DNA from 3 places in the Shewanella sp. N2AIL genome. Region 2 is predicted to be linked to each of the others. Evidence: predicted binding sites of a transcription regulator. Region 2 holds the regulator's gene; each other region holds the start of a gene.

Region 1 (3,287 bases), on a different contig from region 2:
CGATGGCAGGGTTACTCGCCCATAAAGAATCCTTTGATTTATGCCTTGGTAACGATCCTGACTATGACCGTCACGGCATTGTCTGCCCTGGTACCGGCTTGATGGACCCTAATCACTACCTTGCGGTCGCTATCGATTATTTACTGACACACAGACCGGATTGGAGCGATACCTTAGCCATAGGTAAAACCTTAGTCTCGAGTGCACTTATCGATAAAATCTGTGCTTTCCATGGCAAAAAATTACTCGAAGTGCCTGTGGGCTTTAAGTGGTTTGTCGATGGTTTAGCCGAAGCCACCATCGCCTTTGGCGGTGAAGAGAGTGCTGGCGCGGCATTTTTACGCCGTGATGGCACTACGTGGTGCACGGATAAAGACGGCTTTATTCTAGGGTTACTTGCCGCAGAAATTCTTGCGGTGACAGGTAAAACTCCAGGTCAACGCCATCAAGAGCTAGTAGAACAATTTGGCCAAAGTTTCTATAAGCGTATCGATAGCCCAATCAGTCTTGAAAACAAGGCCAAATTTGCGTTATTGAATGCAGAAACCTTAAATGCCACTGTGCTTGCGGGTGAGGTAATCGAAAACGTGTTAACCCATGCGCCGGGCAATAATGCGGCCATTGGTGGCATCAAAGTGACTACGGCGAATGGTTGGTTTGCCGCGCGTCCATCGGGCACGGAAGCGTTATTTAAGATCTACGGCGAGAGTTTTATCAGTGAGCAGCATTTAGCTGAAATTATCAAAGATGCACAGGCATTAATTGATAAGGCGCTGAACGCTTAATGCAGCATTAAGTTTATAAAGTATCAAAAACAAACGCACTCAGATTTGAGTGCGTTTTTGTTTGTGTCTAATGTCAGTTATTAGTAGTTGATCTCATGCTGATTTGACCGTATTTAGTACTCGATATGACAACTCGGTAAGTTATTCTTATCGATGTAATTTTGGTGATATTCCTCTGCCACATGGAACTGTTGCAATGGCACAATTTCAGTCACGATATGGCGTAATCCCCAACGCCCCGAGCGGGCGAAGGCGAGTTTAGATGTTTCAGCCGCGGCTTTTTGTTCACGGTCATGGAAGAAAATCGTGCTGCGATATTGAGTGCCTATATCTCCACCTTGCATGTTCAGGCTGGTTGGATTGTGGTTTTTCCAAAACACGTCAAGTAAGTCTTCATAACTGACCAGGGCAGGGTCAAACTCCACTTGTACCACTTCGGCGTGGCCCGTTTTGCCTTTTTTGACTTCTTCATAGGTGGTCGCGCTATTATTGCCGCCCATGTAACCGCAGGTGGCATTCGATACGCCATTCACTTGTCTAAAAAAATACTCTACGCCCCAGAAACAGCCGGCACCAAAGGTTGCTAACGCCATAATTAAATCCAATAGAAGTCTAGATGGCTAAGGATTGTGATAAAACTCGCGCGCAAAAGCAAGCCTCTAGCAGGAATATTTATGCTGGACGATTTTTCGATAAGGTGATGGGAAATTTACACTCGGCATAGCAAAGCGCCGCGTTGATCTTATTCCGTTCAAAACTGGGTCCTATGGCGATAAATGTCTGAGAACAGCATTAAAAACATGTGTTAGTATTGAAGCCGTTTTTTAGGTGCGAGTGAGACTAACCGCGATGAGATAAATGCTTAAGTGGTTATTACTGCCTGTACTTATGCTATTGCGCCAATACTGTTACACATCATTATAAGGAGAATTCTGTGTTACAAGCTCTGTTAGATTCAAAGGATTTTTTAGCGCTCACCTTAGCCCATCCTGAACAGTTCGATGGCGAATTTTCATTTAACTTAGGCGATCATACTCAAGTGGATGTGTGGGATACCGGTGTTATTGTTTTCGAACCAGTAAAGAATGAAGGAAAAGATATTGTGCTTTCCTGCGGTGTTCACGGTAACGAGACCGCGCCCATTGAACTCTGCAATAGCTTAATTAAACAACTTCTACAGCAAAAGATCATCGCAAAGCAGCGCACTTTATTTCTCATTGGTAACCCATTAGCGATTAATAACGGCACGCGGATTATTGACGAAAACATGAATCGTCTATTTAGTGGTGAGCATTCCAATCCACCAGGGTTAGTGAACCCTGAGCGAGTACGCGCGAAAAAACTCGAAGCCTATGTCGATCGTTTTTATACTACGGTTGCCGATGGACGTCAGCGCATCCATTATGATTTGCACACGGCGATGCGCGCCTCGAAGCATGAAAAGTTCGCTATCTATCCCTATCGTCCAGGGCGCGCCTTTAGCGGCGAGCAAATTATGTTTTTAGCCGCAAGCGGCGTCGATACAGTACTTTTCCACCACGAACCGACCACGACCTTCAGCTATTTTTCTTCTGAACGTTACGGCGCTGATGCCTTTACCATTGAGCTTGGTAAAGTGTATCCCATGGGGCAGAACGACATGACGCGTTTTATCGCCACCCATGAAATGTTCATGCGCTTGATCACCGCTAAGCCGTTGGAGCTAGATGCATTTGATGCCGATAAGGTCAACTTGTACCAAGTGTGCCGCGTTATCAATAAACATTTCGATGATTTTGAATTTACTTTCGCCACCGATGTCGAAAACTTCAGATCTTTCCCGAAGGGCTTTGTATTAGCGCGGGAAGGTGGGCAAGACATTAAAGTGGAACATGAGTTTGAGTCTGTCGTGTTCCCTAATGCCAAAGTGCCTATTGGCAATCGCACTGTGATTTGCCTGATCCCTGCGGTGAATGCGGACGTGCGTTAGGCTTGTAAAGCAATATATACATGCGAGGCAGGGATAACTTGTGGTTTGAGCTATGCCAATGGTTGATAGGTAGTTTACGTTAACGTAATGTTCGTCGGGCATATTCGTATAAACAGACGCATCAAAACGCTTTGGTGCGTAATGAGATAACAAGAGCACAATATGAGCAAAGCAACACTCAACACTGATACAGTGCACCGTGTCGGCTTCTTGGATAAGGCATCGCTACACATTCCTATCCTTCGAATTCTACAAGCCGACGGCACCACTTATGAAACCGCGGTTTTGCCTGTGATAGATGAAACCTTAGCCACTAAAATTTACGATACCTGTGTATTCACTCGGGTACTCGATGAACGTATGTTAGGTGCCCAGCGTCAAGGGCGCATCAGCTTCTATATGACCTGTACGGGTGAAGAAGCGGCGATTGTCGGCAGTGTGGCCGCTCTCGATCAAGAAGACGTTATCCTCGCGCAATACCGTGAGCATGCGGCGTTGCGTTATCGCGGCTTTACCACTGAACAGTTTATGAA
Region 2 (3,287 bases):
CCAGTCTGTGATGGCCATTGGGGTGCTGGCGCTGCTGGCGTATTCTCCCTTAGCCTTTGCGTACGCTATTATTGTGCTGCGGGATGACTTACCAAAATGGGGTTTGGGTTTCCTAACACCTATCGCTAAGTTACTTATGCCATTTCGAAAGCTGATTGAAGTATTGTTGTTTGTCCTCGCCATTGGCGTAGGGGCTTACACTGGCTTCTTAATTTCGGCGATGAATGCTTACCCTATGCTCAACACTGCGGTACTGCCTGCGCTGTTTTTAGTGTCGGGTTTATCGGCGGGCGCTGCGGCAAACGCGGTACTGGCACTCTTGCTGTTTAAGACTGACAGCCACGATAAAACCTTAGTCAAGATGCACGGTTTAGAGTTGCCTGTGATGGCGATTGAAATCCTGTTCCTGTTCATGTTGTTCTGTGCCTTGTACTTCAAGGGCGGCGCGGCGGCTGCGGCTTTAGCGTCGTTAATTTCTGGGCTATGGGCAAGCGTGTTCTGGATAGGCGTCGTCGGTATAGGTTTTGGTATTCCATTGCTGTTCATGTTGCTACCAGCCGCGACTCGCCATACTAAGGGCGCAATGATCATGGTTGCCTGCGCGAGCTTAACCGGCGTACTCGCTCTAAGACACTTTATTGTGTACGCAGGGCAAAGCTATTTAAGCTGAGTGTAAGCTGGCTTTAGATATTGATAGATAAAGAAAAGCACTGACAATGTCAGTGCTTTTTATTGTTTGAATCTTCAGATGATTTGCCAATACAAGCAGGACGCTTATTGGGGTAATAACTCGATAACCGACTTCACCGTTAGCACTAAGGCGCTGATACTGCAGAGGACTAATGTCGCCATTTTAGTTTTATCTTTATCGACACTGCCCACTAATCGCCCCGCGACTAAATACCCTAAAAGCACTGAAGGTAGCAACATCAACGACAGCCACAGGTGCTTCAATTCTAATAAGCCAGTGATCGCCAGAATGACCATAGCTATGGTGGAGCTAAAAATGAAGAAGGCCGACAGGGCGGCGCGAAACTGCGAAGCGTCTTTGCCTGACAATAGAATCGCCATCGGCGGACCACCAATAGCGGCAATATTACCGAAAATACCCGAGACGACGCCCGCCCCAAAGAGGGTTTTCTTATTCACTGGCAGGCTGAATTTATACAGGCTGAGGATAACCGCGACTGCCACAATGGCGGCGATGGATAACCCGAGTATGGGCTGAGGCGCAAACAGCAACAGACTCGCACCGATAAAACCACCGGGCACGCGACCTATAAGCGCATATTGCAAGCCATTGAATTCTAAATGACCACGCTCCCGGAATAAGGTCAGTAGCGAGATGGTAAATCCCATGGCAATAACGGGACCCGGTACGAGTTGTGGATCGACGATATATAGCAAAGGACTGGCGACAACCGCTAGGCCAAACCCAATCAGGCTCTGGGTTAAGGCGCCAAGAAATACAATCAGCGAGGCCAAGGCAAGAGTCTGTGGATCTATCATAGAAAACATAGGATTCCATATAAACAAAAAGGGATCGTTAACGATCCCTATTGATGAGCACTGTGATGTAACTTTGCCAGCGACAAGTCGCTATTCCATGTCTTCCCACTCGATCCCCATCTCGTCCATCAGCAACTTGGCTTCGGCGGGAATGCTGTCTGGGCTATCTTTTGACAGATCTTCATCGTTAGGCAATGGCTGGCCAGTGTAGGCGTGCAAAAATGCCTCACACAACAGCTCGCTGTTGGTGGCGTGACGCAAATTATTGACCTGACGACGAGTTCGTTCGTCCGTAAGGACCTTAAGCACTTTGAGCGGAATAGACACAGTAATTTTTTTTACTTGTTCATTCTTCTTGCCATGTTCAGCATAGGGGCTGATGTATTCCCCATTCCATTCAGTCATTGACTCACCTGTTATAACGCTAAATTCGGGGCAGATTTTAAACCCTTACAAAGAACAGTCAAATTATTGCTACTATTTCTTTGTGATTGCAAACAGATTTCTTTATGTTCAGACGTCTAAACGTCTTCACGCCTATTGACGATGGCGTTGGGCTTAGGTACATTTAGACGTCCAGACATCTCTATCAGTCTACCGAATTTAGGAGTCCACCCATGGCAGAGCGTCAATTAGCCACACTGGCAGTGCGTCAGGGTATCGAAAGCGATACTCAATATGGTGCAGTTGTGCCACCGATTTATTTGTCGACTAATTACGCCTTCGATGGTCATAAAAATCCCCGCGAATTCGATTACAGTCGTTCAGGCAACCCAACGCGCTGCATTTTAGGCGAAGCATTAGCGCAATTAGAAAAGGGCGCCACTGGCATAGTGACATGCACTGGCATGGCGGCCATCACTCTAGTGACCACTTTGCTCGGCCCTGATGACCTGTTGGTGGTGCCCCACGATTGCTACGGAGGTTCTTACCGTTTATTTACTAATTTGGCGAAGAAAGGCCAGTTTAAGCTGATTGTGGTCGATCAAACCGACAGCCAAGCGTTAGCCGTCGCTATCGCACAAAATCCTAAGATGGTGTGGCTCGAAACCCCATCGAACCCGCTATTGCGTGTGGTGGATATCGAAGCCATTGCCAAGGCGAGCCATGAGGTCGGCGCACTAGTCGTGGTCGATAACACTTTTTTATCGCCGATATTGCAACAACCCCTATTGTTAGGCGCGGATATCGTTATCCACTCCACCACTAAATACATCAATGGTCACAGCGATGTGGTTGGCGGCGCAGTGGTTGCCAAAGATGCACAAATTGGCGAAAGCTTACATTGGTGGTCGAACACGTTAGGCTTAACGGGATCGGCATTTGATAGTTACTTAACCCTGCGCGGCCTACGTACCTTAGCGGTGCGAATTCGTGAACATCAAGCCAATGCCCAGCGCATTGTTGAGGTATTGACGCAAAGCCCTGTGGTGAGCAAAGTTTATTACCCTGGTCTTGCGGATCACCCAGGTCATGCGATTGCAGCCAAGCAACAAAAAGGCTTTGGCGCTATGCTGAGTTTTGAGCTCAAGGGCGGCGAGGCCGAAGTGGTGGCCTTTTTAGGTGCACTTAGGTTATTTAGTGTGGCGGAAAGTTTAGGTGGCGTAGAAAGTTTAGTGGCTGTGCCCGCAACTATGACCCACAGAGCCATGGAGCCGCAGGCGCGTTTTGAGGCAGGCATTAAGGACACCCTATTGCGTCTATCGGTGGGTATTGAAGATGCCGCCGATTTAGTTGCAGATATTCAAGCAGGATTAGCCGCCGTTGCGGCTTGTCAG
Region 3 (3,287 bases), on a different contig from region 2:
AGTTCGGTCATGGATGACCGACTAGCTTTCGCAGGTGCAGGGACGCATCCTTCGGAAGCGATAGCAAATTTGTCAATGAGCACAAGGGGCTTTCAACTCCGTTGGGGGCGTCTTGGAGCATCCAAGGAGGATAGGACGAGCAGTCCTCCTTGGTCGGGTGTGGGGTGAAGCCCCACGACTTTGATTTTGATTAAAGCACTCAAGCTACGAAAAGATGGGATACTTAACTTCTAAGTCGAACCATCAACTTTTCTATAGGCAAAGCTTTACTTGGCCAATTCCTCTTTTGAACTGCGAAACACACTTTGGGGCAATAGCTTTTTAGTTAAGCTATCAGCGAAAAGGTTGGCAAAGATTGGTATTGTTGCACCTGTGACCTTCTAAAACAGGATCTTTTAGTTGAGCCCTCTGGGACGCTTTTTGTTAAACAAAGAGGTGGTGAGTCATAGGGGAAACAATGACAATGAATGCTGCACAACTGAAGATACCATTATCTTGCTTTGGGGAACCAAATTGCAGGCATAAAAAAACCGCTGGGTAGCGGTTTTTATATTTTGTAATCATAACGGGTTTTAATCGAAACCGATTATAGACCCGCGTCAGCGCGCAGTGCTTCAGCTTTGTCTGTTGCTTCCCAAGGGAATTCGTTACGACCAAAGTGACCATAAGCGGCAGTCGCTTGATAAATCGGACGTGCTAAATCTAGCATGGCCGTTAAACCGTATGGACGCAGTTCGAAGTGTTGACGTACTAACTTGATCAGCAAATCTTCAGACACTTTACCCGTACCGAAGGTTTCGATGCTAATAGAAGTCGGTTCTGCTACACCAATAGCGTAAGACACTTGGATTTCACAGCGATCAGCAAGACCTGCTGCAACGATGTTTTTTGCCACATAACGGGCAGCGTATGCCGCGCTACGGTCAACTTTTGATGGGTCTTTACCAGAGAATGCGCCACCACCATGACGGGCCATGCCGCCGTAGGTATCAACGATGATCTTACGACCGGTTAAGCCGCAATCGCCTACTGGGCCACCGATAACAAAACGGCCTGTTGGGTTGATAAAGAACTTAGTGTCTTTGTTTAGCCATTGAGCCGGTAATACTGGCTTGATGATGGTTTCCATCACGCCTTCAATTAAGTCGGCTTGTGAAACGTCATCTCTGTGCTGAGTCGACAATACTACAGCATCGATACCGACAATTTTGCCATCATCATAGGCAAACGTGACTTGGCTTTTCGCATCTGGGCGTAACCAAGGTAGCGTGCCATTTTTACGCACTTCAGACTGACGCTTCACTAATGCGTGGGCATAAGTGATAGGCGCTGGCATTAGGACGTCGGTTTCGTTGTTGGCATAGCCAAACATTAGCCCTTGGTCGCCAGCACCTTGCTCAGCAGGGTCGGCGCGGTCTACACCTTGATTGATATCAGGTGATTGCTTACCAATGGCGTTTAATACCGCGCACGAGTCTGCATCAAAACCCATATCTGAGTGGGTATAACCAATTTCACGCACCGTTTTACGGGTGATTTCTTCAATATCAACCCAAGCAGAAGTCGTGACTTCGCCACCGACTAATACCATGCCAGTTTTGACATAAGTTTCACACGCCACGCGTGCTTTTGGATCTTGAGCCAGAATTGCATCTAGCACAGCATCAGAAATCTGATCTGCAATCTTATCGGGATGACCTTCTGAGACCGACTCAGAAGTAAACAAGTGCTTTGCCATAGTAGGAAAATCTCGTCGTTAGCATTCAAACGTGTAGAAGCATCTACATCTAGACGGCTATTTTAGTTTAAATCCGATTGCCGATCACCCCCAGTGAGAAAAAATCCTCTCAGATTGTGACCTGAAAACGACTGCGCTCAGTCTTAAATAGGTTATTTTTCTTATATTTCATAGCATTAAGTTTACTCGTTTTTTGAGAAATTTATTTCTCCATTACAAGTGATCCTTGCGATGCCCACTCAAGTAAAGACCAGTAAAGTGACTAGCTTGTTTCTGCGAGTTTACGATTCGGCCATCTTTTGCTGAGTGAATGATAATTTTAGTTTGCGTCACACTGGCATGTAGGGGAAAATATGCATCCAAATTGCCCGCTAGACCCCACAAACAAGCAGGAGAGAGCATGTCTTCCCGTAAAGTACTCGCAAACGCAATCCGTGCGTTAAGTATGGATGCAGTTCAAAAAGCAAATTCAGGCCATCCCGGCGCCCCAATGGGTATGGCAGATATTGCTGAAGTGCTGTGGAATGATTTCCTTAAGCACAACCCGACCAATCCTAAATGGGTAGATAGAGACCGTTTCGTCCTTTCTAATGGTCACGGTTCAATGCTGATCTACTCTTTACTTCACCTGACAGGTTATGAATTACCAATTGAAGAGCTGAAACAGTTCCGTCAATTGCATTCAAAAACCCCGGGTCACCCAGAATACGGTTACACCCCAGGTGTTGAAACCACAACGGGTCCACTCGGCGCGGGCATCAGCAATGCTGTCGGTATGGCGATTGCTGAAAAAACCTTAGCGGCACAGTTTAACCGTGATGGTCACGATATCGTTGATCACTACACTTACTGCTTCGTCGGCGACGGCTGTTTGATGGAAGGTATTTCCCACGAAGCCTGTTCATTAGCCGGTACTTTAGGTCTAGGCAAACTGGTCGCATTTTGGGATGACAACGGTATTTCTATCGATGGCCATGTTGAAGGCTGGTTCACCGATGATACGCCAAAGCGTTTTGAAGCTTACGGCTGGCATGTGATTGCCGGTGTTGACGGTCACGATAGCGCGGCAATCCGTGCTGCTATCGAAGCGGCGAAAGCGGTGACCGATAAACCAACCATGATTTGCTGCAAAACCATTATCGGTTTTGGTTCACCCAACAAATCTGGCAGCCACGATTGCCACGGCGCACCATTAGGCGATGCGGAAATCGCAGCAGCCCGTGAATTCCTTGGCTGGCCATACGCACCATTTGAAATCCCTGCTGACGTTTATGCGGGTTGGGATGCCAAAGAAGCCGGTGCTGCCCGTGAAGCGGCATGGAACGAGAAGTTTGCGGCTTATAGCGCTGCTCACCCAGAACTGGCTGCTGAATATGAGCGCCGTGTACTGAAAGGTGAATTACCTGCTGATTTTGAAGAAAAAGCGCAGGCATTCGTGCAAGCATCACAGGACAAAGCCGAAGGTATTGCGAGCCGTAAAGCCTCACAAAATGCCATCGGTGCTTTCGGTGCTATGTTACCTGAACTGTTAGGCGGCTCTGCTGACTTA

Evidence for each region. Region 2 encodes MetJ, which represses methionine synthesis genes. Its sites were predicted from a motif close to TAGACGTCTAGACGTCTA; they were not measured.
Region 1: a site for MetJ is predicted at 1,391-1,408, ahead of msrA (peptide-methionine (S)-S-oxide reductase MsrA). Genes of this name have one in related genera too.
Region 3: a site for MetJ is predicted at 1,781-1,798, ahead of metK (methionine adenosyltransferase). Genes of this name have one in related genera too.

What each region holds. Positions count from the first base shown of each region.
Region 1 is NZ_JALBYT010000007.1:9,406-12,692, reverse strand. It holds gene pgm (phosphoglucomutase (alpha-D-glucose-1,6-bisphosphate-dependent)) at 1-785, shown strand, start outside; gene msrA (peptide-methionine (S)-S-oxide reductase MsrA) at 899-1,378, opposite strand; gene astE (succinylglutamate desuccinylase) at 1,720-2,754, shown strand; gene MO387_RS06055 (thiamine pyrophosphate-dependent dehydrogenase E1 component subunit alpha) at 2,917-3,287, shown strand, end outside.
Region 2 is NZ_JALBYT010000028.1:35,908-39,194, reverse strand. It holds gene nrfD (NrfD/PsrC family molybdoenzyme membrane anchor subunit) at 1-670, shown strand, start outside; gene MO387_RS15765 (sulfite exporter TauE/SafE family protein) at 775-1,518, opposite strand; gene metJ (met regulon transcriptional regulator MetJ) at 1,600-1,914, opposite strand; gene metB (cystathionine gamma-synthase) at 2,127-3,287, shown strand, end outside.
Region 3 is NZ_JALBYT010000012.1:40,454-43,740, forward strand. It holds gene metK (methionine adenosyltransferase) at 587-1,738, opposite strand; gene tkt (transketolase) at 2,139-3,287, shown strand, end outside.